One region of the Parageobacillus sp. NEAU-HV-2 genome, then DNA from elsewhere that is predicted to be linked to it. Evidence: riboswitches for the same ligand, from Rfam matches in the RefSeq annotation. Region 1 holds a riboswitch; each other region holds the start of a gene.

Region 1 (7,725 bases):
CAACGATATGTGGCGGTGTCGGCTGATCCGGATTTCCTTGCCCTAAATTGATGACATCGTATCCTTCCGCGATTTTTTTGGCTACTTTCGCGACTAATGAGGCGAAAAACTGCTTTGGAAGCCCTTCTAACAGGTCGGATAACGGAAATTGTTTTGTCATGCTTAACACCTTCTCAAAAATTTCTTGAAATTCTAGTGCAACATCATATATCGTAAAAATCAAAATGTAAAGTAAATTTTTTCGAGGTGAACACGAATGACATTAAAAATTGCCTGCCTGCAGCTGGATATTGTCTTCGGCAGTCCGCACGAAAACGAACAGGTTGTAGAAAGAGAAATAGAAAAAATTGCAAAAGAACGTCCGGATGTCATCGTTCTTCCTGAACTATGGACGACTGGCTATGACTTAACTCGTCTCGATGAAATCGCCGATGAAAACGGCGAACGTGTGAAAGCGTTCATTACCAAACTGGCAAAATCGTACCGCGTCCATCTTGTCGCCGGTTCAGTCGCCAAAAAAACGGCAAAAGGCGTGACAAACACGATGTATGTCGTCGACCGAAACGGCACAGTCGTTGGCGAATACAGCAAACTGCACCTCTTTCAGTTGATGGATGAACATCTTTACCTCCAGCCTGGGGAGGATACCGGTTTATTTACGCTCGAAAACACCTTATGCGCCGGTGTCATTTGCTATGACATCCGCTTTCCGGAATGGATCCGCGTCCATGCGGTCCAGGGGGCGGAAGTGCTGTTTGTCGTTGCCCAGTGGCCGCTCCCCCGCCTTGCCCATTGGCGCACGCTGCTTGCGGCGCGCGCCATTGAAAATCAATGCTATGTCGTCGCTTGCAACCGCGCCGGCAGCGACCCGAACAACGTGTTTGCCGGCCATTCCATGATCATCGATCCATGGGGAGAAATCATTGCCGAGGCGGGCGAGGAGCCTTGCGCACTCACGGCGCAAATCGATTTGCAAAAAGTGCAGGAAGTGCGGGCGCGCATCCCGATTTTTGCCGACCGCCGTCCTGAATATTATCAGGCGGCAGAAAAAAATTTTACAAAAAGTATTGACAAATAAATTCGTCAGCGTGTATGATTCGAATCAAACGCACAAATATTTTCTAACATAAGCAAAAATTCGAAAAATGAATATACTGAAAATACTCTTATCAAGAGTTGGCTGAGGGAATTGGCCCAATGAAGCCCAGCAACCGACCGTAATACTATCGTGAGATAGGGCGCACGTTTTTTCGGCGCCGGAAGTTCCAACTTCCGCAGGGCACGGTGCTAAGTCCAACAGAAAGACTCGTTCTTTCTGGAAGATAAGAGGTGCGAAGAATTGGAATCTTCAAGCCTCTTTCTACGCAGAAAGAGGCTTTTTAATTTAGTTATGAAGGGGGATTTTATTCCAATGTCGATCTCACATTCATCCGTTTATGAACCGTTAACAGAACAAGGAGCCATTTCTTTAGCCGTGCGCCTCGGCCTCTTCCGCGAAGGAGCGCCGCTTGTCTGCCGGGAAATCGGGGACGGTAACCTTAATCTCGTTTTCCGCATCGTCGATAAAGAAGCGAAAAAAGGAATTATCATCAAACAAGCCCTTCCATATGCGAAAGTCGTTGGGGAAAGCTGGCCGCTCACCTTAAAACGCGCGGTAATCGAAAGCAATGCGCTGCGCACATTCGCAAGCTATGCGCCGCAATATGTGCCAAAAGTTTACTATTCCGATGAATCTTTAGCCATTACCGTGATGGAAGATTTATCCCATTTGCAAATTGCCCGCAAAGGCTTAATCGAAGGAAAAACATATCCGCTTCTATCCCGACATATCGGCGAATTTATCGCAAAAACGTTATTTTACACGTCGGATTTCGGCATGAATCAGCAAGAAAAAAAACAGCTGGCGCAAAGCTTTGTCAATCCCGAACTGTGCAAAATCACGGAAGATCTCGTATTTACCGATCCGTTTTTTAATCATGAAACGAACAACTTTGAAGAAGAACTGCGCGACGATGTCGAAGCGCTTTGGAACGATGACAAGCTTCATTTAGAAGTTGCCAAATTAAAGCGCAAGTTTTTAACCGAAGGGGATGCGCTCATTCACGGCGATTTACACACAGGCAGCATTTTCGCCAGCGAAGAAGAAACAAAAATTATCGATCCGGAATTTGCGTTTTACGGCCCGTTCGGCTTTGATATCGGTCAGTTTTTCGCAAACTTATTGTTAAATGCGTTGTCCCGCCCAGAACCACAACAAGAACCGTTATTTGCCCATATCGACAAAACTTGGGATGTATTTGCGACGATCTTTTCTGAACTTTGGCATACGCACAATGTCGAGCCGTATGCAAAAACGAAAGGACTATTAGAAGAGGTGCTGCACAACACCTTTGTCGATGCGATCGGTTTTGCCGGCTGCGAAGTAATCCGCCGCACGATTGGGTTGGCACATGTTGCTGATCTTGACGGCATCGAAAATAAAGAGAACCGTTTGCAAGCAAAACGACATGCGCTTCGTCTTGGCAGAAGCCTCATCTTGCAACGTGAAACATTATCTAGTACCAAAGAAATTCGTTCTCTTTTCGCACAAACCGTGCTAACACCAGCGAATTAACATAATGAAAGGAAGAACCATATGGCAGAACCATTCGTAATTCCTCGCTCTGTAGAGTGGAACGACACGCATATTACGATTTTAAATCAGCAAAAGTTGCCTTTAGTGACGGAATATTTGCAATTGAAAAATATTAAAGACGTTTGGGAGGCGATTGCGTCGCTGAAAGTGCGCGGCGCACCGGCAATCGGCATTACCGCCGCTTACGGCCTCGCGCTTGCCGCTCAGCAATATGAAACAGAATCAGTGGAAAATTTCAAAAAACAACTGCAAAAAGACCGTGACTACTTAGCAAGCGCCCGGCCAACGGCGGTCAATCTGTTTTGGGCGCTAGACCGCCTCGTTACGAGCGTCTCCCATGTTTCCTCTGTCAATGAAGCAAAAACGACGCTCGTCCATGAAGCGATTCGCATTCAAATTGAAGATGAAGACGTTTGCCGACGGATCGGGGAACATGCGCTTTCTTTGTTTCAAAACGGCGATCGCATTTTAACGATTTGCAACGCCGGCTCGATCGCCACCGCCCGGTACGGCACAGCGCTTGCCCCGTTTTATTTGGCGAAAGAAAAAGGAATGAACCTGCACGTGTACGCATCGGAAACACGCCCTGTCCTGCAAGGGGCAAGATTGACGACGTGGGAATTGATGCAGGCCGGCGTAGATGTGACGCTTATTACCGACAATATGGCAGCGCAGACGATCAAAGCAAAAAACATTACCGCCGTCATCGTCGGTGCTGACCGCATTGCCGCTAATGGCGATACGGCCAATAAAATCGGCACGTTTGGCCTTGCCTTGCTGGCCAAAGCGTTCGGCATTCCGTTTTATGTAGCCGCGCCGCTGTCGACGATCGATTTAGCGACAAAAACAGGCGATGAAATTCCGATTGAGGAGCGCAATCCGGAAGAAGTGACCCATCTTGCCGGAACGCGAATTGCCCCAGAAGGGGTCAACGTCTATAATCCAGCCTTTGACGTCACGCCGCACCATCTCATTACGGCTATCATTACCGAAAAAGGCATTATTCGCGGCAATTATGAAACCAAACTGTCAGCACTATTTGCAAAGGAGGCACACCATGAAGCGATTTAGGCTGAACTATTTATTCGCATTTCTTTTTTCCGTTATCATCATCCTGAGCGGCTGCATGAACGAACAAGATGCCGTCAGTTCCAAACCGGCCAAACAAGAAAACGGCACGGCCGAGACAACAAGCAAAACGACGGCGGCAGCGACCGAACAGGCAGAAATCCCTGCCAAATTAAAGAAACCGATTAAAATCGCCGCCATTATGCAAATGTCGATCGGCACCTTTTCTTCGCAATATATCGCCGGCGTAAAAGAACAAGTGCAAAAATTCGGCGGCGAGGTGCAAATTTACAACGCGGACAACGATTTAACGAAAATGGCTTCCTATGTCGAAACAGCGATTACGCAAAATGTTGATGCGATTCTTTTAGACCATGGTCGTGCCGATGCGCTCGAAGGACCGGTGAAAAAGGCGGTCGAAAAAGGCATTCCTGTCGTCGCATTTGACAACGATTTAAACATCCCAGGCGTAACGGTCATTGACCAAGACGACTACAGCCTCGCCTGGAAAACGTTAAAAACGTTGGCCGAAGACTTAAATGGCGAGGGAAACATTGTCACGATTTGGGTTGGCGGGTTTACGCCGATGGAGCGGCGCCATGTGATTTACGATGCGTTTAAAAAGCGCTATCCGAACATCAAAGAAGTGGCGAAATTCGGTACAGCCAGCGCCAATACCGCTTTGGACACGCAAACGCAAATGGAAGCGATTTTGAAAAAATATCCGAATAAAGGCGATATTGATGCGGTGTTTGCGACTTGGGACGAATTTGCCAAAGGCGCAACGCGCGCGATCGAACAAGCAGGACGCAGTGAAATTAAAGTATATGGCATTGATTTAAGCGATGAAGATTTGCAAATGATGCAAAAGCCAAACAGCCCATGGGTCGCTACAACCGCAACAGACCCGGCGGAAGTCGGCCGCGTCCAAGTCCGCTTTGCTTATCAAAAAATCGCCGGGGAAAAAACGCCAAACATTTACTCACTCGAACCGCATTTAGTCAAACGGTCCGACTTGCCTAACCAACAAGTGTCGATGAAAGACCTTCACCAATACATCGCCGGATGGGGACAGTCGAATGTGGCGATTTCCCCTTGGATGAAAACGCTGGAAGCACAGGTGAAGAACAAATGAACGGCCTTTACATGAACAATATTTATAAATCATTTGGCGCTGTCAACGTATTAAACGGCGTGAGCCTCCATGTTCAACATGGGGAAGTTCACGCCCTTTTAGGGATGAATGGTGCCGGAAAAAGCACATTAATGAAAATTCTGGCCGGCGCTCTTTCCCCTGATCAAGGTACGATTACGATTGATGGAAAAGAATATCAGTTTTCCTCGCCTGCCGATGCCAAAAAGGCGGGCATCGGTTTAGTGGTTCAGGAAGTCGATACGGCTCTCTTTCCGGCACTGACCGTCTATGAAAATATTGCCGCCGATGAGATCGCCAAGACAAAACAAAAGCCTTTTCTTTCTTGGAAACAGCAAAAAGAGCGGGCTGCAGAGTTGTTGCGCCGCGTCGGCCTGTCGATTTCGCCGGCCAAGCTCATCCGCGAATGTTCCCTGCATGAAAAACAGCTGATTGTTCTGGCAAAAGTCCTGTCCTCCTCGGCCCGCTACATCATTTTGGATGAGCCGACCGCCGCGCTGAGCGAGACGGAAACAAAGCGGCTGTTTGCGATTATCAATGAGCTCAAAGGGCAAGGTGTTTCATTTATCTATATTTCTCACAAACTAAAGGAAATTAAAGAGATTTGCGACCGCGTCACGATTTTGCGCGATGGGAACGTCGTCCACCATGGGGATGTCGCCTCTCTTTCTCTAGAGGAAATGATCCGCTATATGGTGGGACGCTCTTATACAGCCGCGCAAAGGGAAACGCGCACATACGGGGATGACCTTCTTTTTGAAGTGAAACAGCTCCATATCGCAAAAACAAACACAACGGTCGACCTGCACGTTCATAAAGGGGAAATTGTCGGCATCGCCGGGCTTGTCGGAGCAGGAAAAACGGAATTGGCGGAAAGTTTAATTGCCAGCAGCAAAACGACAGGCGAATGGTGGATAGACGGAAAACGTTATGTGTTTTCTTCCCCAAAAGAGGCGATTGCGGCCGGCATTTGCTTAATTCCGGAAGAACGGAGAAAACAAGGGCTTTTTCTGCAGGAATCGGTTCGCACCAATCTTACCGTCCGGCTGCTATCCTCATTGACGAAATGGCAGTGGGTGCTGCAGAAGAAAGAGACGGCCGTTGCCAAGCAACTTGTCGATTCCTTGCAAATTCATCCGCCTTTCCTGTCAGCAAGCGTGCGGCAATTAAGCGGCGGCAACCAGCAAAAAGTCGTGATCGGGAAATGGTTAAAAACCGATGCGCGCGTATTTATTTTTGACGAGCCGACAAAAGGAATTGACATCAACGCCAAGCAAGAAGTATTTTCGATCATCCGCTCCCTTGCCGACGAGGGAAAAGCGATTTTGTATTTAACAAGCGAATTTCAAGAACTGCTTGATATTGCCGATACGATTTACATCATGGTGGACGGCAAGCTGATCCAACGCGTGCCTGCCCATGATATCACCTATGAACAACTCATTTATTACTGCAGCGGAGGTGAGGTGGATGGCACAGCCAGCCGTTTCGGTCGCCAAGAAAAGGCAAGCGCCATCTCTTCTTGAATTTTTGTATAAACATGGCACATTGCTTGCCATTCTCGTTGTTATCGCTTATTTTGGCATCACACAAGACCGCTTTTTTACGTACGAAAATTTCAGCGATATTTTGCGCTCGATTTCCATCGTTACACTCGTTGCGATTGGCATTACATTTTCTCTTATTGTCGATGGATTTGATTTATCCGTCGGCTCGACTGTCAGCCTAGCAACCATCGCCAGCGCCGCGGCGCTCGTATTATATCGCCAGGAAATTCTCGTTACGTTGCTTGTTCCGCTTTTGCTTGGAATCGCCGTCGGCTTATTAAACTCGTTATTAATTGTGAAATTGAAATTGCCGGATTTATTGGCTACATTGGCGACGATGTATGCGATTAACGGCGTGCAGCTGACATATACGAAAGGATTTTCCATCTACAACGACATGCCGCTTCCAGACGGAGGAACGGCGCCGGGCAAATTCATTCCTTCCTTTTTATTTATCGGCCAAGGGGAAGTGTTTGGCATTCCGTTTTCCGTTTTGCTTATGCTAATCATCGTTATTGCTTCCCATTTGTTTTTGACGTACACCAAACCGGGGAGATTGTTCTATATGACGGGGGAAAATCGCGAAGCAGCACGGCTTTCGGGGATTCCTGTCAACCGCTATCGCACATATGCGTACGTCATCAGCGGCTTTTTTGCGGCGCTTGGCGGCATTGTTCTCGCCTCCCGCATCGGAACGGGACAAGTATCGGCCGGCGCTTCCTTTCTAATGGACGGCGTAGCGGCCGCATATATCGGCTTTTCCGTATTTGGCGCCGGAAAACCGAATGTCATCGGCACGCTGTTTGGCTCGATTTTAATGGGGGTTCTGCTCAACGGGTTGACGATGATGAACGTTCCGTATTACGCCCAAGATATTATTAAAGGGGCAATTTTAGTAGGAGCGCTCGCTTTATCGCATATACAAAAAAAATAGGAATGTTTCATTCATGCTCATAAAAAACTAGAAGCGGACCACTGCTTCTAGTTTTTTTATGTCATATTATACCGTTGTTCGAGCTCGAGCAGCTGCGCCTTGACATCGATGCGGCTGCCGGCGTATCCCGTCAGCGAGCGGTTTTTCCCGATTACCCGATGGCAAGGAACGAGAATGGCCAGCTCGTTGGCGCGGTTTGCTTGTCCAACCGCCCGCACCGCTTTCGGGCGACCGATTTTGCTCGCAATATCACTGTAGCTGACCGTCGTTCCGTACGGAATTTCACAAAGCGCCTGCCATACTTGTTCCTGAAAGTCCGTTCCTTTCCACTTCAAAGGCAGGTCAAACGCTTTCCGTCTGCCGCGAAAATATTCATCGAGCTGCGACA
Region 2 (7,725 bases), 120 kb from region 1:
ACAACATAATCCCGACTTTGATTCTGTCTTTCTTTCCCGCTGTCTCTTTCGTCGAACAGCCGGACATCATCACAAACATAGCCAATAGCGCGATACCAAGTTGCCATATACGTCTTTGCTGTTTCATTGGTTCGTCCCTTTCTTTTTATGGTGTCCATTATTGTTTATCGGCACGGTTCGATATTTGTTAAGTTTTTTGGCAGAAAAAAAGCAAAGCCGGACTGGCTCTGCCCTCTTCATTCCTTCTTATACGTCCAACCATTTTCTTGATATACTTTTCCTTCCTTCATTAAGCGGCCTAAAGCGCGTTTAAACGCGGCCTTGCTCATATGAAAGCGCGCTTGAATATCATCGGGATCGCTTTTGTCATGATACGGCATCGCCCCGCCGCGGCTTTCTAAGTACGCATAAATGGCCGCCGCGTCTTCGTCAATGCTTTCTTGCTTGCGCGGCAAGAGCGATACGTTCACCGTCCCATCCTCTTTGACGGCGATAATCCGCCCTTCCACTGCTTCCCCAAGCCGCGGTGCGTTTCGCCACTGCGATTCATGCACAAAACCGAGATAACCGACATCGGAGATAAGGGATGCCCCTACCTTAATCACGCGGTAGACGCGGCCGCGAATATTCTGATTAAACGCTGATTCCGGCGCTTTCACGGCGATTTGTTTCATCGTTTCCTCATCAGCGAGCCTAGCAAGAAGGCGACCGCGTTTATCTGTTTTTAATGAACAATATAATTGGTCGCCGCGCTGTGGCCATTGCGAGCGAAGCGGCGGCAAATCATCGATGGACACGAGCATATCTTTAGAAATGCCAATATCGACAAAAACGCCCAATCTCGGAACGACGTCCACCACTTCAACCCAATCGTAGCGGTTGTTCGTGATTTTCGGCATTTTCATAGTGGCGCATAGCCGCCCGTCGTGGTCATGATATAAAAATACCGTTGCCTCGTCGTCCACCGCAAGTGTTTCATTCGCTTCGCTTTTATGTAGCAGCACTTCGTCCGTGCCGTTCGTTAAAAAGTAGCCAAACGGCACTTCCCGTTTTACCGTTAATGTCATGATTTCTCCAGGAATTAATCGTTTCATCGCAACCTCTTCCTTTGTCTATATTTTCACGCTTATTATTCCCCACTCCAGTTTACAGTTCCGCGTAAAACGTCATTTTCCCTGCATCACAAGAACGCTTCCATCGTACTCAGCTCCAATCCTTCTTTTCTTATTGTGTCCCTTGCCACATTTTACTATAATAAAATAAAAAATGCTGGAGGTCGTGTATGTCAAAAGAAAGTTCCTTTGATATTGTTTCGAAAGTTGACTTATCGGAAGTCACCAATGCGATCAACATCGCACTGAAAGAAATTAAAAACCGCTACGACTTTAAAGGCAGCAAAAGCGACATTTCTCTAGACAAAGACGAACTCGTCCTTATTTCCGACGATGAATTTAAATTGGAACAGCTCAAGGACGTGCTGATTGGCAAGCTCATTAGACGAGGCGTGCCGACGAAAAATATTCAATACGGCAAAATTGAGCCGGCTTCTGGGGGGACGGTGCGCCAACGCGCTAAACTTGTGCAAGGCATCGACAAGGAAAACGCGAAAAAAATCAACACGATCATAAAAAACACCGGCCTGAAAGTGAAAAGCCAAATACAGGACGATCAAATCCGCGTCAGCGGCAAAAGCAAAGATGACTTGCAAAAGGTTATCGCCGCGATTCGCGAAGCCGACCTGCCGATTGATGTGCAATTTGTCAATTATCGATAAAAACGTGATGCTACGGGCACTAATCGCCCGTAGCATCTTTTTTCATGCCCTTTCCCTCTATTTCCATTATGCGTTTTAGACACAATTATTCAAAGAAAAAGCCCCAGCCCGACAATACTAGACGTAATGATCAACAAAGCAGCAAAAGCAATCGGAAGAATGTCTCGCACAAATTGCCCTTCATGTCCAGACTGGTTAGTGATAGAAGCTGCTAAAGCGATTCTCGATGGAGATGCCATGGTCATGTTCGATGCGGAGACATTTTGTGCGGTGGCATATAATAGTGCGGGACTATGTAATTGCTCAGCCATCGTGCTTTGAAAATGGGAAAACATAGCGTTAGCCGCGCTGTTGCTGCCGCTCATAAATCCGCTGATCGCACCGATGAGCGGAGAAGCGATGATAAACCACGAACCTACTAATGCGGCAATATTAGCAGCCAGGAAATTCGTCATTCCCGCCCCCTCCATCACGCTCGACATCGCGATAAAGCCCGTTGTTGCTATTACGGCGGGATATACTTGTTTGATGGTTTTTTCTATACAGGTTTTTAGTTGAACGCTAGTCAGCCGATATAGCCATATCGCTGTCAGCGAAGCAAGGAACAGGGCAAAACCTGGGCTATACAACAGCTCCAAATGAAAATGATATTCTGGCCATTGAATAACGAGGATGCTTGTAACTATGCTCTTACATGCAGCAGAGAAATGGGAAACGAATATATATATCGTTAAAACGGCATATGGTACCATTGCCTTCCAAAAGTTTCCCCTCCCAATAACTACATGCGTCGTAGCGGCCTTGCCCCTCTTTTGGCTGATTAACGCCTTTAGTTTCCAATAGGCAATGAGCAAAAAAGCGGCAGCTCCTCCCGCCAATACGCCCGCCAGTTCGGTAGATATATACACGCTGGAAGCCCATGTCACAAATGACAGCACGAACGAAACGATAATAATGGAATCAAAATATTGTCTTATCGACTTTTTGCCGCCGCTAATGGCCACAATAATAACCGCATAAAAAAGAAAAAGCGGCATACTTACCATCGCGCTATACTCCCCCAATTGATGCAAAGGAACTCCAGATAACTCCGCATTAATGACCGTACCGATGGCAAGCGCTCCCCACGGCACGGCCGACTGCGTCAATAACGATAACATCATTGTCTTTTTCGCTGAAAATCCTAGCGAAAGATATAATGGGGCAGCAATCACCACAGCAATGCCAAATCCGCTGACCGCTTCTAGAAAAGGACCTAAAGCGGCAGAAATAAGCAGCCCCTGTTCTGCTTTTGAGCGGCAAAAGCGTGATAAACCGTAGGACATCATATTCATCGCTCCGCTTTCATTCAGCAAGTTGTATAAAAACAGCCCAAGCCCTAATACATAAATGACCGTCACCGCCAGCAGCATTCCACGAACGGAGAAATGAAATAAATTCTGCACCGAGGCATCAAAAGAAAAAAAAGCCAATACGAAAGCCAATCCATACGAACAGACAGCGGTGTACAGCGCAGACATTTTAAGCCAAACTAAACAAATGAGAGCGAATAAAATAGGTAACCCTGCTAATAAGAAATGAATCGCATCATGCATGGAACATGCCCCCCCTCCCCCTTTATCCACTATAGTGGATATATATTATTCTCTAGAACGTGTTGCAAAACGCATAATGGATGCATAAATGCACATAAAAAATCCACCACCTTGAAGATCATATACAGTGACCAAAACCAACTACCAAGGGGTGGACAAGATCATGATTTCCAATTGGAACAGCGAACATGCATGGTCTTATGAAATCGACTCACTTTTAGCATCCTTATTTCGATATATTGACTCTCTATATCGTTGCCGGAAATGCCGTATGTGACAGGAAGGCCGCCGGCGTCGAAAAAATCTTTGAATTTGGATCATTGTTTCCAGACGAACATGAGAAAACGGTTCAATACTACGACAAACACATAAACCTTGGCAAGATTGGGATGTCCGGCAGCATGCAAGGTGACGGATGCCGCCCCAAAAATCGTCACTTCCAAGATAAAGTGCCACGGTTCTGGAAGGAGTAACGGCGCACCGGGGGAACCGAACGTCCCCCAAATCAGCGCGATCAAAAGCGGGATCCCAACCATCAAACCGATCTTACCGAGCATATTTTCTCCGTTCTTGAATCCCCAATATGCGAGTGCGGCCAAAACGCATACTTCCAAAAGGAAACGCAAAAATAGATTCGCCAGTTTAATTTCCATGTTCATTCTCCTTTTTTGACATCATTCAGTCGTTTTGTCATTTTGAGGCTGGATTCACTCCAGCGATTTCTGTTTTCGGCGAATCCCTGTCAGGAACGTATCGATCAGAAACCGGAGTGTCACGTCATGGTCGAGTGGAATTCTAAATTCTCCTTTCTGTTCCAAGGAAGCGAAACCATGGAACATGCTTCGCAAACCACGCACTGCATGCAGTGCTGTTTCGTCATCAAGATCGTATGCGTGAAGCACACGCAGAGTCAGGTTCACAATCTCACGACCTGCACGTTGTATATCTGGATCTAGTGAATCGGGCGCTTGCAAGGTTGCTTCATACAAGCCAGGATGGGTTCGAGCAAACGTTACATAAGCTTTCCCAAGCGCATGCACCGCATCATCACCGGACCGTCCGATGGCCGCTTGCGCCAGGGTGCTGTAAAGTTGTTCAAGGCCATAAACCGCGAGTTGTTTTCTTAAACCGTGCAATCCTTCGATGTGGTTGTACAAGGATGGGGGGCGGACGCCGAGTTTTTTAGCCAATGTAGCCAATGTGACGGCATCCAGTCCGTCTTTATCGGCAATTTCTGTTGCAGTTTGCAGAATCGTTGACAAATCTAAACCGATTCTTGGAGACATCTGCGTCACTCCTTTCCTGTAGGGGGATGTATGAAACTCCGTTCGGCTTTGGCAATGGCACGGTCGATGGCTACACCTGGTTGCTCCAACATATGCCCATGTCCCACCGCTAGCAAGGATGGATGGTACTCACGTATTTTGTATGCACTTTTGAGCGCCATTTCTTTATTCCATGTAGCCATTGCCGGAAAGGGAAACCATGGTTGTACCTGTCCCGATACAGCAATCCCGCCTTTTGTTTGAAATGCATCACCGACGATACAGGCGTTGTTGCGCGTGTCGAGAAATGTCATTGAACCGGGCGTATGTCCCGGTGTGGCAATCGCCAGCAACGAGCCGATTCGATCTCCCTCCTTTAGCAAAACATCTGCTCGTGTCTGCAGTTTTTTAGGTACTCCGCCACGAATCGGTGTGTTTGGTTCGTTCGGACCCAGCGACCTGTCTCCAGACATTAAGCGGGCGTCACGTTCCGAAATATAAACGGGTACATGCGGAAGAATTTGTTTTAGCGCGTCAAGTGCTCCCACATGATCCCCATGTGCATGGGTGAGAAGGATGCGCGTGATAGGTTTTCCGATGGTTTCAGCCGCTTTCAAAATTCCTTTCACGCTGTAGGGCAGAGCAGCGTCAATCAAGGTCAATCCGTCCATTTCGTCAATCAAGTAACAATTTACGGGAAAAAAACGCGGCAAAAATGTCAGTTGAAAAACCGTTTTTTTGCGGATGATTCGCAAATGTTTCACCTCATTTTCTTGAAACTAATATTGTTAGTTTTATTATAACTAATATTATTAGTTTTTGCAAGCCGTAAGTTCTCTTATTGTGAGTAAAGTTTTCATGGGAGCTTTTTTTCCTTTTTTATAAGCGTTTTTTATTCTCTTTCCGCCGTTGCGACACTACTACCTAGTTATTGATTCCAATCATATACGTTCACTATAGTGGATAAACCTATTTTCATTAAATATCAAGCACTAATGCTTTTTCCATGAAGGATGGAATATTTTCTTGAAAACGATTCCATTATATTGAATATTTTCAGAAAATGCTTTACATTATATATTAATTATATCGTTGAAACGTTTGGCTACAACTTCATAGCGAATTTCTTATCAAGAGAGGGGGAGGGACTGGCCCGGTGAACCCTCAGCAACCTGGCGGAAGCCAAGGTGCTAAATCCAGACAGGCGAAAGCGCCTGGAAGATAAGAAGAGACGATACATAAAAAGTCTTCTTCTTATAGAAGGCTTTTTTCTTTTACCATTTTCATAGAACGGGGGAATGAGCGTGGGACTTTTGCAAGATTTAAAAGAACGCATCCTCATCGCCGATGGCGCGATGGGAACGCTATTATACTCGCACGGCGTCGACCGATGTTTTGAAGAACTAAATTTATCGAAACCGGAAGATATCATTCATATTCATGAAGCATATATCGCCGCGGGCGCCGAGGTCATTCAAACGAATACGTACGGCGCCAACTACGTCAAACTCTCCCGTTATGGACTCGCAGACGAGGTGCCGGCGATTAACCGCGCGGCGGTAAGGCTCGCCAAACAGGCGGCCAAAAATAAAGCCTACGTGCTTGGGACGATCGGCGGGTTGCGCAGCATCAATAAAAGCGCCGTTTCCATCGAAGAGGTAAAGCGGACGTTTCGCGAACAATTGTTTGTGCTGTTAAACGAGGACGTCGACGGCTTGTTGCTCGAAACGTATTACGATTTAGAAGAATTAGAGACAGTGCTTGCGATCGCGCGCAAAGAAACGGATAAGCCGATTATCGCGCACGTCTCCCTCCACGAAGTCGGCGTCTTGCAAGACGGCACTCCGCTTGCCGAAGCATTGGCGCGCTTGGAGCAGTTGGGAGCTGATGTCGTCGGTCTAAACTGCCGTCTCGGCCCGTACCATATGATCCGTTCGCTGGAGGAAGTGCCGCTGCCAAATAGAGCGTTTCTCTCTGCGTATCCGAACGCAAGCCTGCCGGATTATCGCGACGGGCGGCTTGTCTATGAAACAAACACCGATTATTTTAAAGAAACAGCGCTCGCCTTCCGTGAGCAAGGCGTGCGCCTGATTGGCGGATGCTGCGGCACGACGCCAAAACATATCGAAGCGATGGCAAACGCCTTAGTGGATCGAACACCAATTAAAGAAAAAGTCGTTAAACAACGTCATGTTCCAATTTCCATCCAAATGAACGAACCAAACACAACGCCGCCGCTGCAAGACATCGTTCGCGAGCGTCGTTCGGTGATCGTCGAGCTCGATCCACCGAAAAAATTAGGGCTTACCAAATTTCTAGAGGGCGCCAAAGCGTTGAAAGAAGCAAATATTGATGCGCTGACACTGGCTGACAACTCGCTGGCTACCCCACGAATCAGCAACATGGCGCTCGGCTCCATCGTCAAAGAGCAGCTTGGCATCCGTCCGCTTATTCATATTACCTGCCGCGACCGTAACTTGATCGGGCTGCAGTCGCACCTAATGGGCTTGCATACGCTCGGCATCACCGATGTGCTCGCCATTACCGGCGACCCATCGAAAATCGGCGATTTCCCTGGAGCGACATCGGTCTACGACTTATCGTCGTTTGACTTGATTCGGCTCATTCGCCAGTTTAATGAAGGGCTCTCGTATTCGGGAAAACCGCTCGGGCAAAAAACGAATTTTTCGATCGCCGCGGCCTTTAACCCGAACGTCCGCCATTTGGATAAGGCCGTAGAGCGCCTGGAGAAAAAAATTCAATGCGGCGCCCACTATTTTATTACCCAGCCGCTTTATTCCGAACGGCAAATCGAGGAAGTGTACGAAGCGACGAAACATCTTGAGACGCCTATTTACATCGGCATTATGCCGCTAGTGAGCGCGCGCAACGCCGATTTCCTTCACCATGAAGTACCGGGCATCACGCTGTCGGAAGAAATCCGCGCGCGCATGGCGGCATGCGGCAACGACCCAGTGCAATCAGCGCGCGAAGGAATTGCGATCGCCAAATCGCTCATTGACACCGCTTTTGACTTATTTAACGGCATCTACCTCATTACGCCGTTTTTACGCTATGAAATGACGGTCGA
Region 3 (7,725 bases), on a different contig from region 1:
ATTAGAAGAAATAAAGAGACGTTCTTTATCGTGCCGGGAACGTCTCTAGCGATGTTTCATCAATTTCTTTTCGATGATGGTGACGACCTGATACATCACGGTTGACAGCAGGGCAATGACAAGCAGGCTCATTAACACTAATGTAAAGTTGAACACTTGGAATCCATAAATAATCAAATAGCCGAGCCCCTGTTTAGAAACGAGAAATTCGCCGGTAATGACGCCGACCCAGGACAAGCCGACGTTGACTTTTAACGTCGAAATAATCGTCGGGAACGAGGATGGCAGCACCGCTTCTTTGAAGCATTGGTAGCGGGTGGCGCCGAATGTTTGCAATACCTTCAAATAGTTCGCATCGACTTCCTGGAAGGAAGAGTAAACAACAATCGTGGTGATGATGACAGAGATAATCACCCCCATCGCAATGATCGAAGTGAATCCGGGACCGAGTGCGACGATGAGAATAGGAGCGAGCGCCACTTTTGGCATTGCATTAAAGACGACTAAATACGGATCGAGCGTTTTCGATAGGCGTGGGAACCACCAGAGCAGTGCGCCTAACAATGCACCGGCCACCGTGCCGATAATAAATCCTAATATGGTTTCGAACATGGTAACGAACGTATGGGTCAAAAGCGAGTTGTCGCCGAGCTTTTCAACAAATAGACTCCAAATCGCCGATGGGGAGCTAAACAATAGCGGATCGACCCAATGAAAGCGGCTGGCTGCCTCCCATAAGAGGAAAAAGGCGATAAAGATCACGATCTGAAACAGGCGAATGACTCGTTTTTCTTTTTTCAGTAAAGCGATGTATTGCTGATGAAGAGACTGGATACGCTCATTGGTTTGCTTCAATTTCATCCAGCTCCTTCCAAATGGATTGGAACAGCACGGAAAAGGCAGGATGCTGACGGGCGGCAAATGGCGATAAGCGCCGCAATTCATCGGGAACCATAAACGTATGCATAATGCGTCCCGGTTTTGCCGAAAACAGAAAAATACGGTCGCTCATCGCAATCGCTTCCCCGATGTCATGAGTGACAAGCACCGCTGTCTTTCCATACTCTTTTAATGTTTTCCATACCAACTCTTCCAGTTTTAATTTCGTTTGCTGGTCAAGGGCAGAAAACGGCTCATCTAACAGGAGCATTTTTGGATCTGTCGCCAACGTGCGCACGAGTGCGACCCGCTGGCGCATGCCGCCAGACAGTTGGTTAGGATAATACGATTCGATTCCTTTTAGCCCGATGTAGGCAAGCAAATCAAGAGCTCGTCTTTTCGTTTCTTCCGTTAATGTTCCCATGATTTTTAAACCGAGCAAAATATTTTCTTCGATTGTTTTCCAAGGAAACAAATAATCTTGCTGCAGCATATACCCTGCGGCTGGGCGGGCGCGGTCTAATTCTTTCCCTTCGATAAACACCGCTCCTTCCGTAGGTTCAATTAAGGCGGCGATAATGGAAAGCAACGTCGTTTTGCCGCAGCCGCTAGGGCCGAGAAAGGAGACAAATTCTCCTTTCTCTACGGTCAATGATATATTTTCAAGAGCCGTCACGGCAGTTTTTTCGGTAAAATAAGTGTGGGAAACGCGGTCGACGACTAAAAAGCTCATCTTTTCACCCGCTTTCGTTATTTAGCCATCACTTTTTTGGCAAATGAATTATCGACAAGCGTTTTGTGATCAATATGTTTCGGCAGTTCGCCCGCTTCTTCCATAATATTTTGCAAGTTGTTCCATTCTTTTTCATCGAGCACCGGATTAGTCGCATAGGTGCCTTGGCTTTTATAGCGGTCAACGACTTTTTCAATGATGGAAAGATCCGTATCTTTAAAGTAAGGCTGAATCACTTTTGCTACTTCCGCCGCGCTATGCGACTCTACCCATTGCTGCGCTTTATAGATAGCGCGTGTAAATTTTTCAATTGCATCTTTATTTTTATTGATAAAGCTTTGTTTTGCCATATAAGTGGTATATGGCACGTGGCCCGACTCTGTGCCAAATGAGGCGATAATGTACCCTTTTCCTTCCTTTTCAAAAATGCTTGCCGTTGGTTCAAAAAGCTGGACGAAATCGCCTGTGCCGCTGGCAAACGCATTGGCGATATTAGCAAAATCAACATTTTGAATAAGGTTTAAATCTTTATGCGGATCAATGCCGTGTTTTTTCAGTACAAATTCGCCAACCATTTGTGGCATGCCGCCTTTGCGCTGGCCGAGAAAAGTGCTGCCTTTCAACTGATCCCAAGTAAAGTTCTCAATTTTATGGCGGGAGACGAGGAACGTCCCGTCTGTCTGTGTAAGTTGCGCGAAGTTAATGACTGGATCGTTCGTGCCTTGGCTGTAGACATAAATCGATGTTTCCGAGCCGACAAGGGCAATATCGGCTCCGCCGGAAAGAAGGGTAGTCATCGTTTTATCGCCGCCCCATGTGGTGGTGAGTTCCACGTCTAACCCTTCCTCTTTAAAAAACCCTTTTTCTAGGGCGACATATTGCGGCGCATAGAATATAGAGCGAGTTACTTCCGCAAGTCGTATCTTTTTTACTTCCTCCTCTTTTTGTTGGCTGCAAGCAGCTAGAGGGATAATAAGGAGAAAGAGAAAAAGCGACATTATGGCGATTTTTTTCATGAAGGTGGCCTCCTTAACAAGTAACTTACTTCACCTTATCGTATGCAGACAAAAAAAATGTGTGAATGCCTAATGAAAAGGAGGAAATGGTCATGGATGGATATATTGTCGAGCAATATCGCTTTCCTTCCCCCAATCCGCACATTGATGTATTTCTTGTCACGTATTTATGCCAAGGGCTAAAAATGAAAGGCTTTTTGGCTATACCGAAAGCGCCTGGAGTGTATGACGGTTTTTTATATTTGCGCGGCGGTATTAAAAATGTCGGGAAAGTGCGCCTGGCGCGCATTACTCAGTTTGCCTCGTACGGATTTGTTGTGATGGCGCCGTTTTACCGCGGCAACCAAGGAGGGGAAGGAAATGAGGATTTTGCCGGAGAAGACCGCTATGATGCGCTTGCCGCGTTTCGGCTGCTGCAGCAGCATCCAAAAGTGAATGAAAAGCGGATTCATGTTTTTGGTTTTTCCCGTGGGGGAGCGATGGCGCTGCATACGGCGATTTTAGAGCCGGGCGTTTGCTCTGTTGCGGTGTGGGGCGGAGTTTCCGATGTAGCGCTTACCTATTGGGAGCGGGAAGATTTGCGGAAAATGATGAAGCGGGTCATCGGTGGGACGCCGGCAAAATATCCGGAGCGATACCGCTGGCGGACACCATTATACGAAATCGAGAAAATTCATGCTCCTGTCTTAATCATTCATGGGGAAAAAGACCGCAATGTTTCGATTGAGCATGCGTATCGTCTTGAGAAAAGACTGAAAGAATTAAATAAGCAAGTGACAACATGGTATTTTCCACATTTTACGCATTATTTTCCACCAAAAGAAAATCGTGAAACCGTCCGGCGGTTGACAGAATGGATGAAAAGACAGCCGAATGTATGATACGATAAAAAGAAAAGGGGTGTGTTGCAATGGGCATGCCGCTGGAGCTGCAAACGCTGATTGTCACAAAAGGGAAAGAAAAGCGAGTAAAAGATAATTTGTTTATTTTAGAAAAAGACGGATATCGCCTTTATCCTCTTGATATTCCGCTAGAGGTTAGAAGAACGCTGCAAAGCGAAGCGAGTGGTCAAGCGGTGGTAAAAAAACTGGAACTTGCCGATAATCGAACGATTGTCACGTATGAGCTTGTCTCCTTGCATTCAACGAATTAAAAAAGGAGGGAATCGTTCCCTCCTTTTCGATTATACAAGCGGACCGCCAAGCGCTTCAATTTCCGGCGCGATATGCTTGAATTTTTGGAAGTTTGCGCGGAATTTTGATGCCAGTTCTTTTGCTTTTTGTTCATATGCATTTTTATCAGCCCATGTATTTTGTGGCTGCAGCACTTCATCTGGAACTCCTGGAATATGAAGCGGAATGGCCAAGCCGAAAATAGGATCTTTCACTGTTTCGACATTGTCTAGTTCTCCTTCGACTGCTGCTTGCACCATCGCGCGTGTGTAAGCTAGCTTCATGCGGCTGCCAACTCCGTACTCCCCGCCGGTCCAACCAGTGTTGACAAGGAATACCCGCACGTTATGTTCAACGATTTTTTTGCCGAGCATTTCTGCATAGCGCACAGCCGGGAGCGGCAAAAATGGAGCGCCGAAGCAAGTAGAGAACGTCGCCTGCGGAGAAGTGATTCCCCGTTCGGTGCCGGCGAGCTTGCTCGTATAGCCGCTTAAGAAATGGTACATTGCTTGTTCACGCGTCAGTTTGCTGATTGGCGGCAATACGCCAAACGCGTCTGCAGTTAGGAAAATAATCGTCGATGGGTGGCCAGCGATGCTTGGGTCCACGATGTTGGCAATTGCCTGAATCGGGTAAGCGGCGCGCGTATTTTCCGTTAATGTTGCATCATCGTAATCTGGTATTCTTGTCTGTTCATCAAGCACCACGTTTTCCAGCACCGCTCCGAACCCAATGGCGTCAAAAATTTGCGGTTCTTTTTCACGAGATAGGTTGATGCATTTCGCATAGCATCCGCCTTCGATATTAAAGATGCCGCGGTTTGACCAGCCGTGTTCGTCATCACCAATTAAGCGGCGGTTTGGATCAGCGGAAAGCGTCGTTTTTCCCGTTCCCGACAGTCCGAAAAATAATGCCACGTCTCCTTCTTTGCCGACATTGGCGGAGCAATGCATCGAAAGAATCCCTTGCTCCGGAAGCAAATAGTTCATCACCGAGAAAATGGATTTTTTCATTTCGCCGGCATATTCCGTTCCGCCGATTAGCACGATGCGGCGTTCAAAAGAAATGATAATAAACGTTTCTGATTTTGTTCCGTCCACCGCAGGATCTGCTTTGAAATTTGGAGCGGAGATCACCGTAAATTGCGCTTCATGTGTTTGTAATTCCTCTGCGCTTGGGCGAATAAATAATTGATGGGCAAATAAATTGTGCCAAGCAAATTCGTTAATGACTTGAATCGGCAAACGATATTTAGGGTCAGCGCCGGCAAAGCCTTTAAAGACAAACACTTCGTCTTTGGCCATTAAATAATCGAGTACTTTATTATATAATCGTTCGAAAACTTCCTCCGAGATCGGCTGATTGACTGTTCCCCAATCAATTTTTGCTTTTGTTGACGCCTCTTCGACAATGTATTTATCTTTCGGTGAGCGGCCTGTATATTTGCCTGTTGTTACCGCTACTGCCCCAGTAGCTGTTAACCGGCCTTCTTTTCGCTGCAACACTTTTTCCACCAGCTGCGCTACCGATAAATTATGAAATACGTTTGGTTTTTGCAATAATAAAGAAAGTTTATTGGTCATTTTTGCGATCCCCATTGTTCAAAACCTGCCTTTTTATATTTAATAACCTCTTTAAATAGTATAACACATTTTTATTATTAGTCCATACTATTTGTGACGATTTCTTTTATTTATTTTTCCTGTTTTTTTCAAAAAAAATTCGCCACATTTTGTTGACTTTTTCGGCTTTATTACGATATGATAAGTCATTGAACGGATACTCTTATCCCGAGTTGGTGGAGGGACAGGCCCGATGAAACCCAGCAACCGTCACAACTGGAAACATGTGAAATGGTGCTAACCTGTGGCAAGGCGATGTCCTTGAACGATAAGAGTGAAAGGAGCAATACGATTGCAATGACCTTTCCTCACCGTTACAGGAAAGGTTTTTTTATATGAGAAAATGAACAAGGGAAATGAGTACCGTATCGCTCGCCGTTTGCGGCACCATCATTTTTTGATGTTTGATTACGGAAAGAGGAGGAAAATGACGAATGTCAGCAAAAAGACGTTTATTTACTTCAGAGTCTGTAACAGAAGGTCATCCAGATAAAATTTGCGACCAAATTTCCGATGCGATTTTAGATGCGATTTTGGAAAAAGATCCGAACGCTCGCGTTGCCTGCGAAACGAGCGTGACAACAGGGCTTGTGCTCGTAAGCGGAGAAATTACGACATCGACATATGTGGATATTCCAAGAATCGTTCGCGATACGGTTCGCGAAATCGGCTATACGCGCGCCAAATTCGGTTTTGACGCGGATACATGCGCCGTGTTGACATCGATTGACGAACAGTCGCCAGATATCGCGATGGGGGTCGACCGGGCGTTAGAAGCTCGTGAAGGTCAGATGACTGACGAGGAAATCGAAGCGATCGGTGCTGGAGACCAAGGGCTAATGTTTGGATTTGCCTGCAATGAAACGAAAGAATTAATGCCGCTTCCGATTTCGCTGGCGCATCGTTTAGCACGCCGTTTAGCTGAAGTTCGGAAAAACGATATTTTGCCATATTTACGTCCAGATGGTAAAACACAAGTAACGGTAGAATATGACGAAAACGGCAAACCGGTTCGCGTTGATACGATTGTCGTATCCGCACAGCATCATCCGGAAATTACGCAAGAGCAAATTGAACGTGATATTAAAGAACATGTCATCAAGCCGGTGGTGCCAGCCGAACTGATCGATGAAAATACGAAATACTTTATTAACCCGACAGGCCGTTTTGTCATCGGCGGACCTCAAGGGGACGCTGGTTTAACGGGACGGAAAATTATTGTAGACACGTACGGCGGTTACGCGCGTCACGGTGGCGGCGCATTCTCTGGAAAAGATCCGACAAAAGTAGACCGTTCTGCAGCATATGCAGCCCGCTATGTCGCGAAAAATATCGTGGCGGCAGGACTTGCCGATAAGTGCGAAGTGCAACTCGCCTATGCGATCGGGGTGGCAAGACCGGTCTCGATTTCCATTGACACATTTGGCACAGGAAAAGTATCGGAAGACATTTTAATCGAAGTCGTGCGCAACAACTTCGACCTACGCCCGGCAGGCATTATTAAAATGTTAGATTTGCGCCGTCCGATTTACAAACAAACAGCTGCTTACGGCCATTTTGGACGTACCGATATCGACCTGCCGTGGGAGCGTACAGATAAAGCAGAAGCATTGAAAGAGCAAGCTTTTTCCTTGGCGAAGCAACAATAAATGAATGAATATGGAAAAGAGAGTTACAGCAACTGTAGCTCTCTTTTTTTAATCGATATGTTAACGTTTTATTTAAAAAAAAAAGGAAAATTTTATAGTTTTATTGCTTCAAATCTATGATATAATCAAGCATGCTGAATATAAAGAAGTAGGTGAAATACACATGTGCGGGTTTATTGGTTGTGTTTATGATCAGCCAAAAATGCTAGACGAGCAATGGAAGAAAACGTTTGAAGAAATGAATAATATGATCACGCATCGTGGTCCAGACGACGAGGGGTATTTTTTCGATGACTATGTCCATTTTGGCTTTCGTCGGTTGAGCATCATTGACTTAGAAGGGGGTCATCAACCATTATCGTACGAAAATGAGCGATATTGGATTATTTTTAATGGAGAAATTTATAACTATATTGAGCTGCGCGAAGAGTTATGTGCGAAGGGATACGAATTTGCCACATACTCTGATACGGAAGTGATTATTGCGCTATATAGTCATGAAAAGGAAAAAGCGGTAGAGAAGCTCCGTGGCATGTTTGCGTTTGTCATTTGGGATAAAGAAGAAAAAACGATTTTTGCCGCGCGTGATCCATTTGGCATCAAACCATTTTTCTATCTTGAAGAAGAAGGACGGACGTTTTTTGCATCGGAAAA
Region 4 (7,725 bases), on a different contig from region 1:
TTGTCAATATGGAGGGATACGAACATGAATACGCCAAAGGAATTACGCTATTCAGAAGAGCATGAATGGGTGCGTGTAGAAGGAGACAAAGTACGCATCGGTATTACGGATTTCGCGCAATCAGAGCTAGGAGATATCGTGTTTGTCGAACTTCCGGAAGTAGGAACGGAACTTACCGCCAATGAACCATTTGGCAGCGTGGAATCGGTCAAAACGGTGTCTGAGCTTTACGCGCCGGTCAGCGGCAAAGTCGTTGAAGTCAATGAAGAATTAAACGATAACCCCGAATATGTAAATGAGTCCCCATACGAAAAAGCATGGATGATTGTCGTCGAGCCAAAAGATATGAGCGAGATCGATAATTTACTGACGGCCGAACAATATGAAGAAATGATAAAAGAAGGTTAAACTTTCCTGCAATGAATCATTAAAGGGATGGGCACCCTATACATAACTGAATGGACAAAAAGGGGTGCTTCTATCACATTAGAAGCAAAACAAGTCAACGTCATTGATCGCGTGACAGGCAAAATCAATGGCGATTCCATTCAGCTATATGAGGGGAATGAGCAAATAGGCCATCTTCCCCTTTCGCAAGTAAGCCATTTGCTGTGGGTATGCACAGCAAAATGGATCAATAAGAAAATGACCGTCACCGTTGAACCAGATCAAAAGTATGTCGATTGCGACGGTGGGGCTGGTTGGTGCTAAAAGCAGCGGTGTGATGCCGTTGCTTTCTTCTTGTTTTTATAAGATACGGTTTATGAAGCAGCGCTTGCCCTGCCTGTTTCTGCGGCGGAAATCAAGGCTAGCGTTATCATATAAATAATAGTACAACGACATTTACTTTTAGGTGATTGTTTATGACGGAAAGCGAAAAAGTGATTATTGTCGAAGGACGCTCTGACAAACAAAAAATCGCCAATATTCTAAATGAACAGGTGGAAATTATTTGCACGAACGGGACGATTAGCGATGCTAGGCTGGAGGAGCTGATTGACGAGCTTTATTATAAAGACGTTTATGTATTAGTCGATGCCGATGAAGCGGGCGAAAAATTACGTAAGCAGTTTCGCCGCGAATTTCCAGAAGCGGAGCATATTTATATCGACCGTGCCTACCGCGAAGTAGCAGCAGCGCCAAATTGGCATATTGCACAAGTATTATTGCGTGCGAATTTTGATGTGCATATGAACTATTTATCGAAAAGGTGAATAGGCAATGAAAAAAATAGAGCCGTTTGAAATTGATGAGGCCATTGGCAACGAAGAGATTGTTTGCCTTTATTTATATACACCGATGTGCGGCACTTGTCAGCTTGCCAAACGAATGCTGGAAGTAGTCGAGGAATTGTTTCCGTTTCTTCCTTTTTACCAGACGGATATTAATTATATGCCAGAGCGAGCGGTTGCATGGAAAATCGAAAGCGTTCCATGCCTTCTTTTATTTCAGGACGGCAATATCGTTAAAAAGTGGTATGCGTTTCATTCTGTTCCTTATTTATATGAAACGATCAAAGAGATGTTACCAAACGATAATCGGTTTTGTACGAACCGAAAGACAGACTAAGGGCGACGATCCCCTCCTCAGCTATCCATGTTGCAAACATCCGTTATTTTGACTGCATTTGACATATTTCTTGGGAAATGATAAGAACTTTGCTTGTTTTCCGGATGATTTGTCGAGATTTTTGTAAAGGATTCTTCTCGCTAGATATGGAAATAAATGAAACAGCAGTAACGGAGGAGGAGGGGAAATTGGATATGCGTGAACTAGTCAAACAGCTTGCCGAACGAATGAAAACATTAAATCATCTATTGCCGATTTTACCGGAGGAAGAATTGTACGTTCGCTTTGAGTCCGAAACGGGAACAGCAGTCGTAGTGATTTCAAAACATCGAATCAGCCCCAAAGTGGAAGTAGACGAACGGCGGGTATTAACGGTGCGCGGGTCAAAAGAGGCATTGGAATCACTATTAAGCGGAAGGATGAAATTACAGCAGCTAATTCGTCTGCAAGAAGTGCATATTTCGGGAAGTTTCCGGCATATGCTATTGCTTGAGTCCTTGCTTCACTTAGCCAAGCCATACCGACGTGTTTGCTAATGATTGGCGATTTGCTTTTAGATGAAAAGGAATTGACAAGTATAATAAACAGCGTTAAAATATTCAGAAAAGATAGATGAATTGGGGACCGATTTTAAGCTGAACCGACAAGAAGCAGAGCACCAACGAGATGGTTGTCCATGAAAGCCAAGCGGAATAAGAGTGAACGTCTACACGAATTTTGCACGCTGTAATTTGCTCATTTTTCGTAATTCTAAAAAAATAGATTCTTATCAAGAGAGGTGGAGGGAACTGGCCCAATGAAACCCGGCAACCGGTTGCGATAACACGGTGCCAAGTCCAGCAGAGCAAAATGGCTCTGGAAGATAAGAAGAGTATATATCCCTCTCTTCTTAAAGGAGAGGGTTTTTATTATAAAAAGGTAAAGGGGAGAAGTATAGTGAGTGGAAAGCAATATCGTTTAGAGACAATAGCCGTTCACGGTGGGGTAAAGCCGGATCCTGCGACCGGCGCGCGAGCAGTTCCGATTTACCAGTCGAATGCCTATTTATTCGCCAATACGGATCATGCCGCCAATCTATTTGCATTGCGGGAAGAAGGATATATTTATACACGCATTCATAACCCGACCGTTACCGCATTGGAAGAAAGAATAGCTCAGCTAGAAGGAGGCGTTGGCAGCCTTGCCTTAGCCAGCGGAATGGCGGCGATTACCCTGGCGATTTTAAACATCGCCGGCGCAGGAGATGAAATCGTATCGGCAGCGACGATATATGGTGGTACATATAATTTGTTCGCTAATACATTGCCGAAATACGGAATTAAAACCCACTTTGTCGATCCGTCTAATCCGGAAAACTTCCGGGCCGCGATTACGCCAAAAACGAAAGCGATTTTTGCGGAAACCATCGGCAATCCTAGCTTGCACGTGTTGGATATCGAGGCGGTTGCGCAAATTGCCCATGAAGCGGGAATTCCACTGATTATCGACAATACGTTTGCCACTCCGTATTTATGCCGGCCGATTGAATATGGTGCCGACATCGTTGTTCATTCTGCTACCAAATGGCTTGTCGGCAATGGAACGACGCTAGGCGGCATTATTGTTGATGGCGGCAATTTTGACTGGAATTCGGAGAAATTCCCAGGGTTTACTACTCCTGATCCAAGCTATCACAATCTTGTCTATGCCGAAGCGCTTGGCAATGCGGCTTACATTGTCAAAGCGCGTGTACAGCTGTTAAGAGATTTAGGTCCGGCGATCAGTCCGTTTAACGCGTTTCAAATTCAGCTTGGAATGGAAACGTTGCATGTCCGTATGAAAGAGCATATTGCTAACACGAGAAAAATTGTCGAGTATTTGGATCGCCATCCTGCAGTCGATTGGGTGCTTTATCCGGAACATGACAGCCATCCAGCAAAAGAGTTGGCGAAAAAATATTTGCCAAATGGAGCCGGTTCGATCGTTGTTTTTGGCTTAAAAGGCGGCAGGGAAGCAGGTGCGAAGCTCATTAACCATGTGAAATTATGGTCGCATGTTGCAAATGTCGGCGATGCGAAAAGCCTTATCATCCACCCAGCAAGCACAACGCATCAACAGCTAAACGAAGAAGAACTAAAATCGTCGGGGGTAACGGAGGATTTAGTCCGTCTGTCCGTCGGGATTGAAAACGTCAATGACTTAATCGAGGATTTAGAGCAGGCCATTGCCGCTGCGACAGGTATTACTTCTATTTCCGTTTCATCATAAAACAAGATTCCCGAAAATATGGACGCAAAATTTTTTATTGACATGGTTCAATATAGGGTGATACAATCACATTTGTGATTAATGGAGAATTTGTAATTGAATAATGCGATTGTTGCGCTCTTATCAAGAGAGGTGGAGGGATGTGCCCAATGAAGCCCGGCAACCGTCAGCACATACGCTGAAATGGTGCCAATTCACACAAAGCATCTGCTTTGGGAGATAAGAGACGGAATGGTAATGATTACCTTTCTGTTCTCTTCGAGCAGAAAGGTTTTCTTTTTGGAACGAGCCGCCTGCTAGATGAAGGAAGGTGAAAATGTGCATGATTACATTGGAAAATGTGACGAAAATATATGAAGCGGCAAACGGATCGGTCACTGCAGTCGATCATGTTTCTTTACAAATTAAAGAAGGGGAAATTTTTGGAATTATCGGATATAGCGGCGCGGGGAAAAGCTCGCTCATCCGTCTTCTTAACGGATTGGAAAAACCAACAAGCGGTAAAGTCATTGTTGCCGGACGGGATATGGCTAATATTAAAGGAAAAGAATTGCGAAAGGCTCGCCAGGAAATCGGGATGATTTTCCAGCATTTTAATTTATTATGGTCAAGAACCGTTCATGAAAATATTGCATTTCCTTTAGAAATTGCTGGTATCCCGAAAGAAACGCGGAAAAAGCGGGTCGATGAGCTAATTCAGCTTGTCGGGCTGCAAGGAAGAGAACATGCTTACCCGTCACAGCTGAGCGGCGGGCAAAAGCAGCGCGTTGGCATCGCGCGTGCGTTAGCAAACAATCCAAAAGTGTTATTGTGCGATGAAGCGACATCCGCGCTAGACCCGCAGACAACTGATTCCATTTTGGAACTTTTGGTGGATATTAATAAACGTTTAGGATTGACGATCGTATTAATTACCCATGAAATGCACGTAATTCGTAAAATTTGCGATCGCGTCGCAGTGATGGAGAACGGAAAAATTGTCGAGCAAGGCGAAGTACTACAAGTGTTCCGGCAGCCAAAACAGGAGATTACGAAACGGTTTGTGCGGCAAGTTGTTGAACCGGAGGAAACAAAAGAAACGATTACCCATCTGCTCGATAAATACCCGAACGGAACGGTTATCCAATTGACGTTCGTCGGGGAAGCTGCGGAACAGCCGCTGATTGCCAATGTTGTCCGCCAGTTTCAAGTGGATGCAAATATTTTACAAGGGAAAATTTCACAAACTCATCAAGGCGCTTACGGTGTGCTGTTTGTTCATATGGATGGGGAAAAAGAGGAAGTGGCCCGCGCGATCGATTATATTCGAAAGCAGCAAGTGGCGGTGGAGGTGATTACAAATGCTCGCTAGCCTCTTGCCAAACGTAGAATGGGATATGATTTGGGCGGCTACGGTTGAGACGCTTTATATGACAGGCGTCGCCGTTGTGGCGACATTTATATTAGGAACGATTCTTGGCCTGCTTTTGTTTTTAACGTCAAAAGGAAACCTCTGGGAGAACCGCCTGGTGAATATGATCATTGCTGCTATTGTTAATGTTTTCCGTTCCATTCCATTTATTATCTTAATTATTTTGTTAATCCCGTTTACGAAATTGGTCGTTGGAACGATTCTCGGTGCCAACGCCGCGCTGCCGGCGCTTATTATCGGGGCGGCGCCATTTTACGCGAGAATGGTGGAAATTGCGCTCCGTGAAATTGACAAAGGCGTCATTGAAGCGGCGAAAGCGATGGGGGCATCGACGGCAACAATTATTTGGAAAGTGTTGCTTCCAGAGTCACTGCCTGCACTTGTGTCCGGAATTACTGTAACGGCGATTGCTTTAGTCGGATATACGGCGATGGCAGGAGTCGTCGGCGCCGGTGGTCTTGGAAACTTAGCCTATTTGGAAGGATTCCAGCGCAATCATAACGATGTCACGTTTGTCGCTACCGTTCTAGTTTTGGTGATTGTCTTTGTGATTCAGTTTATTGGTGACTTTGTCACTTCCAAAATAGATAAACGATAAAAAGGGGGAAATCGATATGAAAAAATGGATTAGTGCATTGTTTGCCGTCGTTCTTGTGTTGGCATTGGCAGCATGCGGAGGCAATAACAACGCTGCCGATGACAAAAAAGAAGGAAAATTAACGAAGCTAGTAGTCGGAGCTTCCAACGTGCCGCATGCGGAAATTTTAGAAAAAGCACAACCAATTTTAAAAGAAAAAGGCATTGACTTAAAAATTGTTAAATTCCAAGATTATGTATTGCCAAACAAAGCGTTAGCGGATAAAGAAATTGATGCAAACTACTTCCAACACATTCCGTATTTAGAAGCGCAGAAAAAAGAACATGGATATGACTTTGTCAACGCTGGCGGCATTCATATTGAGCCAATCGGTGTTTATTCGAAAAAATATAAAAGCCTTGAAGAATTGCCAGACGGTGCGACGATCATCATGAGCAACTCGGTTGCAGACCATGGCCGCATTTTATCGATGCTGCAAGAAAAAGGGTTAATTAAATTAAAAGAAGGTATCGATAAAACAAAAGCTACGGTCAAAGACATTGTGGAAAATCCAAAACATTTAAAATTTGAAGCGGATGTGGAAGCAGGATTGCTGCCGCAAATTTATAAAAACGGCGAAGGCGATGCCGTGCTCATTAACGCGAACTATGCGCTTGACGCGGGGTTAGATCCTGCAAAAGACCCAATTGCTGTCGAGTCGCCGAAAGATAACCCATATGTCAATATTATCGCTGTACGTAAAGGCGATGAAAACCGCAAAGAAATTAAAACGCTTGTTGAAGTATTGCAATCGAAAGAAATTCAAGACTTTATTAAAAAAGAATATAAAGGCGCTGTCATTCCGGCAGCACAATAAAACGGAAGCGATTCGCTTCCGTTATTTCTTTTTTGGCAGCTTTTCGAGAATGGCAATCAGCAGCGTAATGATCAAAGAGCATTGAATCGAAATAACGATAGTAACAATATCGGTTAGTTGCGCGTCTTCCAACAATGCCCCTACCAAGAAAAATAACAAGATAGAGATAATAATCATCATGAGGAACACGGAAATCCATTTTCCCATTTGTTTCCCTCCCATTCGCCTATATTCAAATTCTTCTGTTTAATTCCTTTTTCCTTCACGCATACTAACACCGATATAATTATGGAAAGAGGTGTTGAGAAGTGAACCAGCAACAACATACGTCGGTTGAAGCGGCTCTTCGTCATTATAAAGAGGGAATTGGCGTGTTTACGCAGAAGCTCCCTAAAATTGCTAGCAGCTTCAATGCTTTCACCGAAGCTTGTTTTGAAGCCGGTGCGTTATCGAAAAAAGAAAAACAGCTTATTGCTTTAGGAATTAGCCTTGCTACGCAAGATGAATATTGCACGATTTATCACACGAAAGGGTGTTTAGACGAAGGAGCTTCAGAGCAGGAGATTTTGGAAGCGTGCAGCGTAGCGGCGGCATTCGCCGGCGGTGCGGCGATGAGCCAAGCGGTAACCTTAGTGCAAGAATGTATTCGTGAATTATCAACAAAACATTAATGAAAAAGACTCCGATACGGGAGTCTTTTTTTTATAGAGGCTGAAAGTGACGCTAAGTGGGTTGAACGCAAACAATATGCTGTTCGTGTAAAATAATATACGCAACCAGCAATTATAATAATTTTCACTATCAACATAGTGATATTGTCTACAAAAGGTTGCTAATACTTTTCATTTGTTATAAGATTGTAATGAGAATAAAATGAGAATGGAAGGCAAGAAAGTCAGTGGTGCACTGGTATATACAATTATATACAATTTTCAGCGAAAATTGGAGGTATTCTGCATGGCAGTGTTGACAATTAAAGATCTTCACGTATCGGTAGAAGGAAAAGAAATTTTAAAAGGCGTGAATTTGGAAGTAAAAGGCGGA

The links. A riboswitch is a leader RNA that binds a small molecule or an ion and turns the genes downstream of it on or off. The one in region 1 is predicted to bind S-adenosylmethionine.
Region 2: it holds a riboswitch for S-adenosylmethionine, as region 1 does, so the genes downstream of both, AC1WMD_RS01010 (bifunctional homocysteine S-methyltransferase/methylenetetrahydrofolate reductase) here and mtnK (S-methyl-5-thioribose kinase) in region 1, are expected to answer to the same signal.
Region 3: it holds a riboswitch for S-adenosylmethionine, as region 1 does, so the genes downstream of both, metK (methionine adenosyltransferase) here and mtnK (S-methyl-5-thioribose kinase) in region 1, are expected to answer to the same signal.
Region 4: it holds a riboswitch for S-adenosylmethionine, as region 1 does, so the genes downstream of both, AC1WMD_RS10530 (O-acetylhomoserine aminocarboxypropyltransferase/cysteine synthase family protein) here and mtnK (S-methyl-5-thioribose kinase) in region 1, are expected to answer to the same signal.

Annotation. Positions count from the first base shown of each region.
Region 1 is NZ_JBXUJJ010000001.1:301,523-309,247, reverse strand. It holds gene AC1WMD_RS01745 (pyridoxal phosphate-dependent aminotransferase) at 1-160, opposite strand, end outside; gene AC1WMD_RS01740 (carbon-nitrogen family hydrolase) at 257-1,078, shown strand; SAM riboswitch class I at 1,164-1,329, shown strand; gene mtnK (S-methyl-5-thioribose kinase) at 1,412-2,614, shown strand; gene mtnA (S-methyl-5-thioribose-1-phosphate isomerase) at 2,636-3,706, shown strand; gene AC1WMD_RS01725 (sugar ABC transporter substrate-binding protein) at 3,693-4,838, shown strand; gene AC1WMD_RS01720 (sugar ABC transporter ATP-binding protein) at 4,835-6,382, shown strand; gene AC1WMD_RS01715 (ABC transporter permease) at 6,327-7,337, shown strand; gene AC1WMD_RS01710 (methylated-DNA--[protein]-cysteine S-methyltransferase) at 7,394-7,725, opposite strand, start outside.
Region 2 is NZ_JBXUJJ010000001.1:179,871-187,595, reverse strand. It holds gene AC1WMD_RS01050 (BMP family lipoprotein) at 1-127, opposite strand, end outside; gene AC1WMD_RS01045 (CvfB family protein) at 237-1,094, opposite strand; gene AC1WMD_RS01040 (YajQ family cyclic di-GMP-binding protein) at 1,283-1,774, shown strand; gene AC1WMD_RS01035 (L-lactate permease) at 1,864-3,369, opposite strand; partial or broken gene AC1WMD_RS01030 (ISNCY family transposase) at 3,533-3,678, shown strand; gene AC1WMD_RS01025 (YrdB family protein) at 3,687-4,022, opposite strand; gene AC1WMD_RS01020 (TetR-like C-terminal domain-containing protein) at 4,077-4,655, opposite strand; gene AC1WMD_RS01015 (MBL fold metallo-hydrolase) at 4,661-5,389, opposite strand; SAM riboswitch class I at 5,759-5,862, shown strand; gene AC1WMD_RS01010 (bifunctional homocysteine S-methyltransferase/methylenetetrahydrofolate reductase) at 5,939-7,725, shown strand, end outside.
Region 3 is NZ_JBXUJJ010000002.1:16,445-24,169, forward strand. It holds gene ytkD (RNA deprotection pyrophosphohydrolase) at 1-49, shown strand, start outside; gene AC1WMD_RS03620 (ABC transporter permease) at 46-861, opposite strand; gene AC1WMD_RS03625 (ABC transporter ATP-binding protein) at 839-1,612, opposite strand; gene AC1WMD_RS03630 (ABC transporter substrate-binding protein) at 1,630-2,628, opposite strand; gene AC1WMD_RS03635 (alpha/beta hydrolase family protein) at 2,721-3,509, shown strand; gene AC1WMD_RS03640 (DUF2584 domain-containing protein) at 3,539-3,781, shown strand; gene pckA (phosphoenolpyruvate carboxykinase (ATP)) at 3,812-5,398, opposite strand; SAM riboswitch class I at 5,583-5,697, shown strand; gene metK (methionine adenosyltransferase) at 5,857-7,071, shown strand; gene asnB (asparagine synthase (glutamine-hydrolyzing)) at 7,235-7,725, shown strand, end outside.
Region 4 is NZ_JBXUJJ010000005.1:177,565-185,289, forward strand. It holds gene gcvH (glycine cleavage system protein GcvH) at 25-408, shown strand; gene AC1WMD_RS10510 (DUF2553 family protein) at 436-711, shown strand; gene AC1WMD_RS10515 (toprim domain-containing protein) at 864-1,214, shown strand; gene AC1WMD_RS10520 (thioredoxin family protein) at 1,222-1,569, shown strand; gene AC1WMD_RS10525 (SCP2 sterol-binding domain-containing protein) at 1,758-2,105, shown strand; SAM riboswitch class I at 2,333-2,438, shown strand; gene AC1WMD_RS10530 (O-acetylhomoserine aminocarboxypropyltransferase/cysteine synthase family protein) at 2,506-3,816, shown strand; SAM riboswitch class I at 3,934-4,042, shown strand; gene AC1WMD_RS10535 (methionine ABC transporter ATP-binding protein) at 4,139-5,167, shown strand; gene AC1WMD_RS10540 (methionine ABC transporter permease) at 5,157-5,825, shown strand; gene AC1WMD_RS10545 (MetQ/NlpA family ABC transporter substrate-binding protein) at 5,842-6,681, shown strand; gene AC1WMD_RS10550 (hypothetical protein) at 6,703-6,888, opposite strand; gene AC1WMD_RS10555 (carboxymuconolactone decarboxylase family protein) at 6,990-7,352, shown strand; gene sufC (Fe-S cluster assembly ATPase SufC) at 7,639-7,725, shown strand, end outside.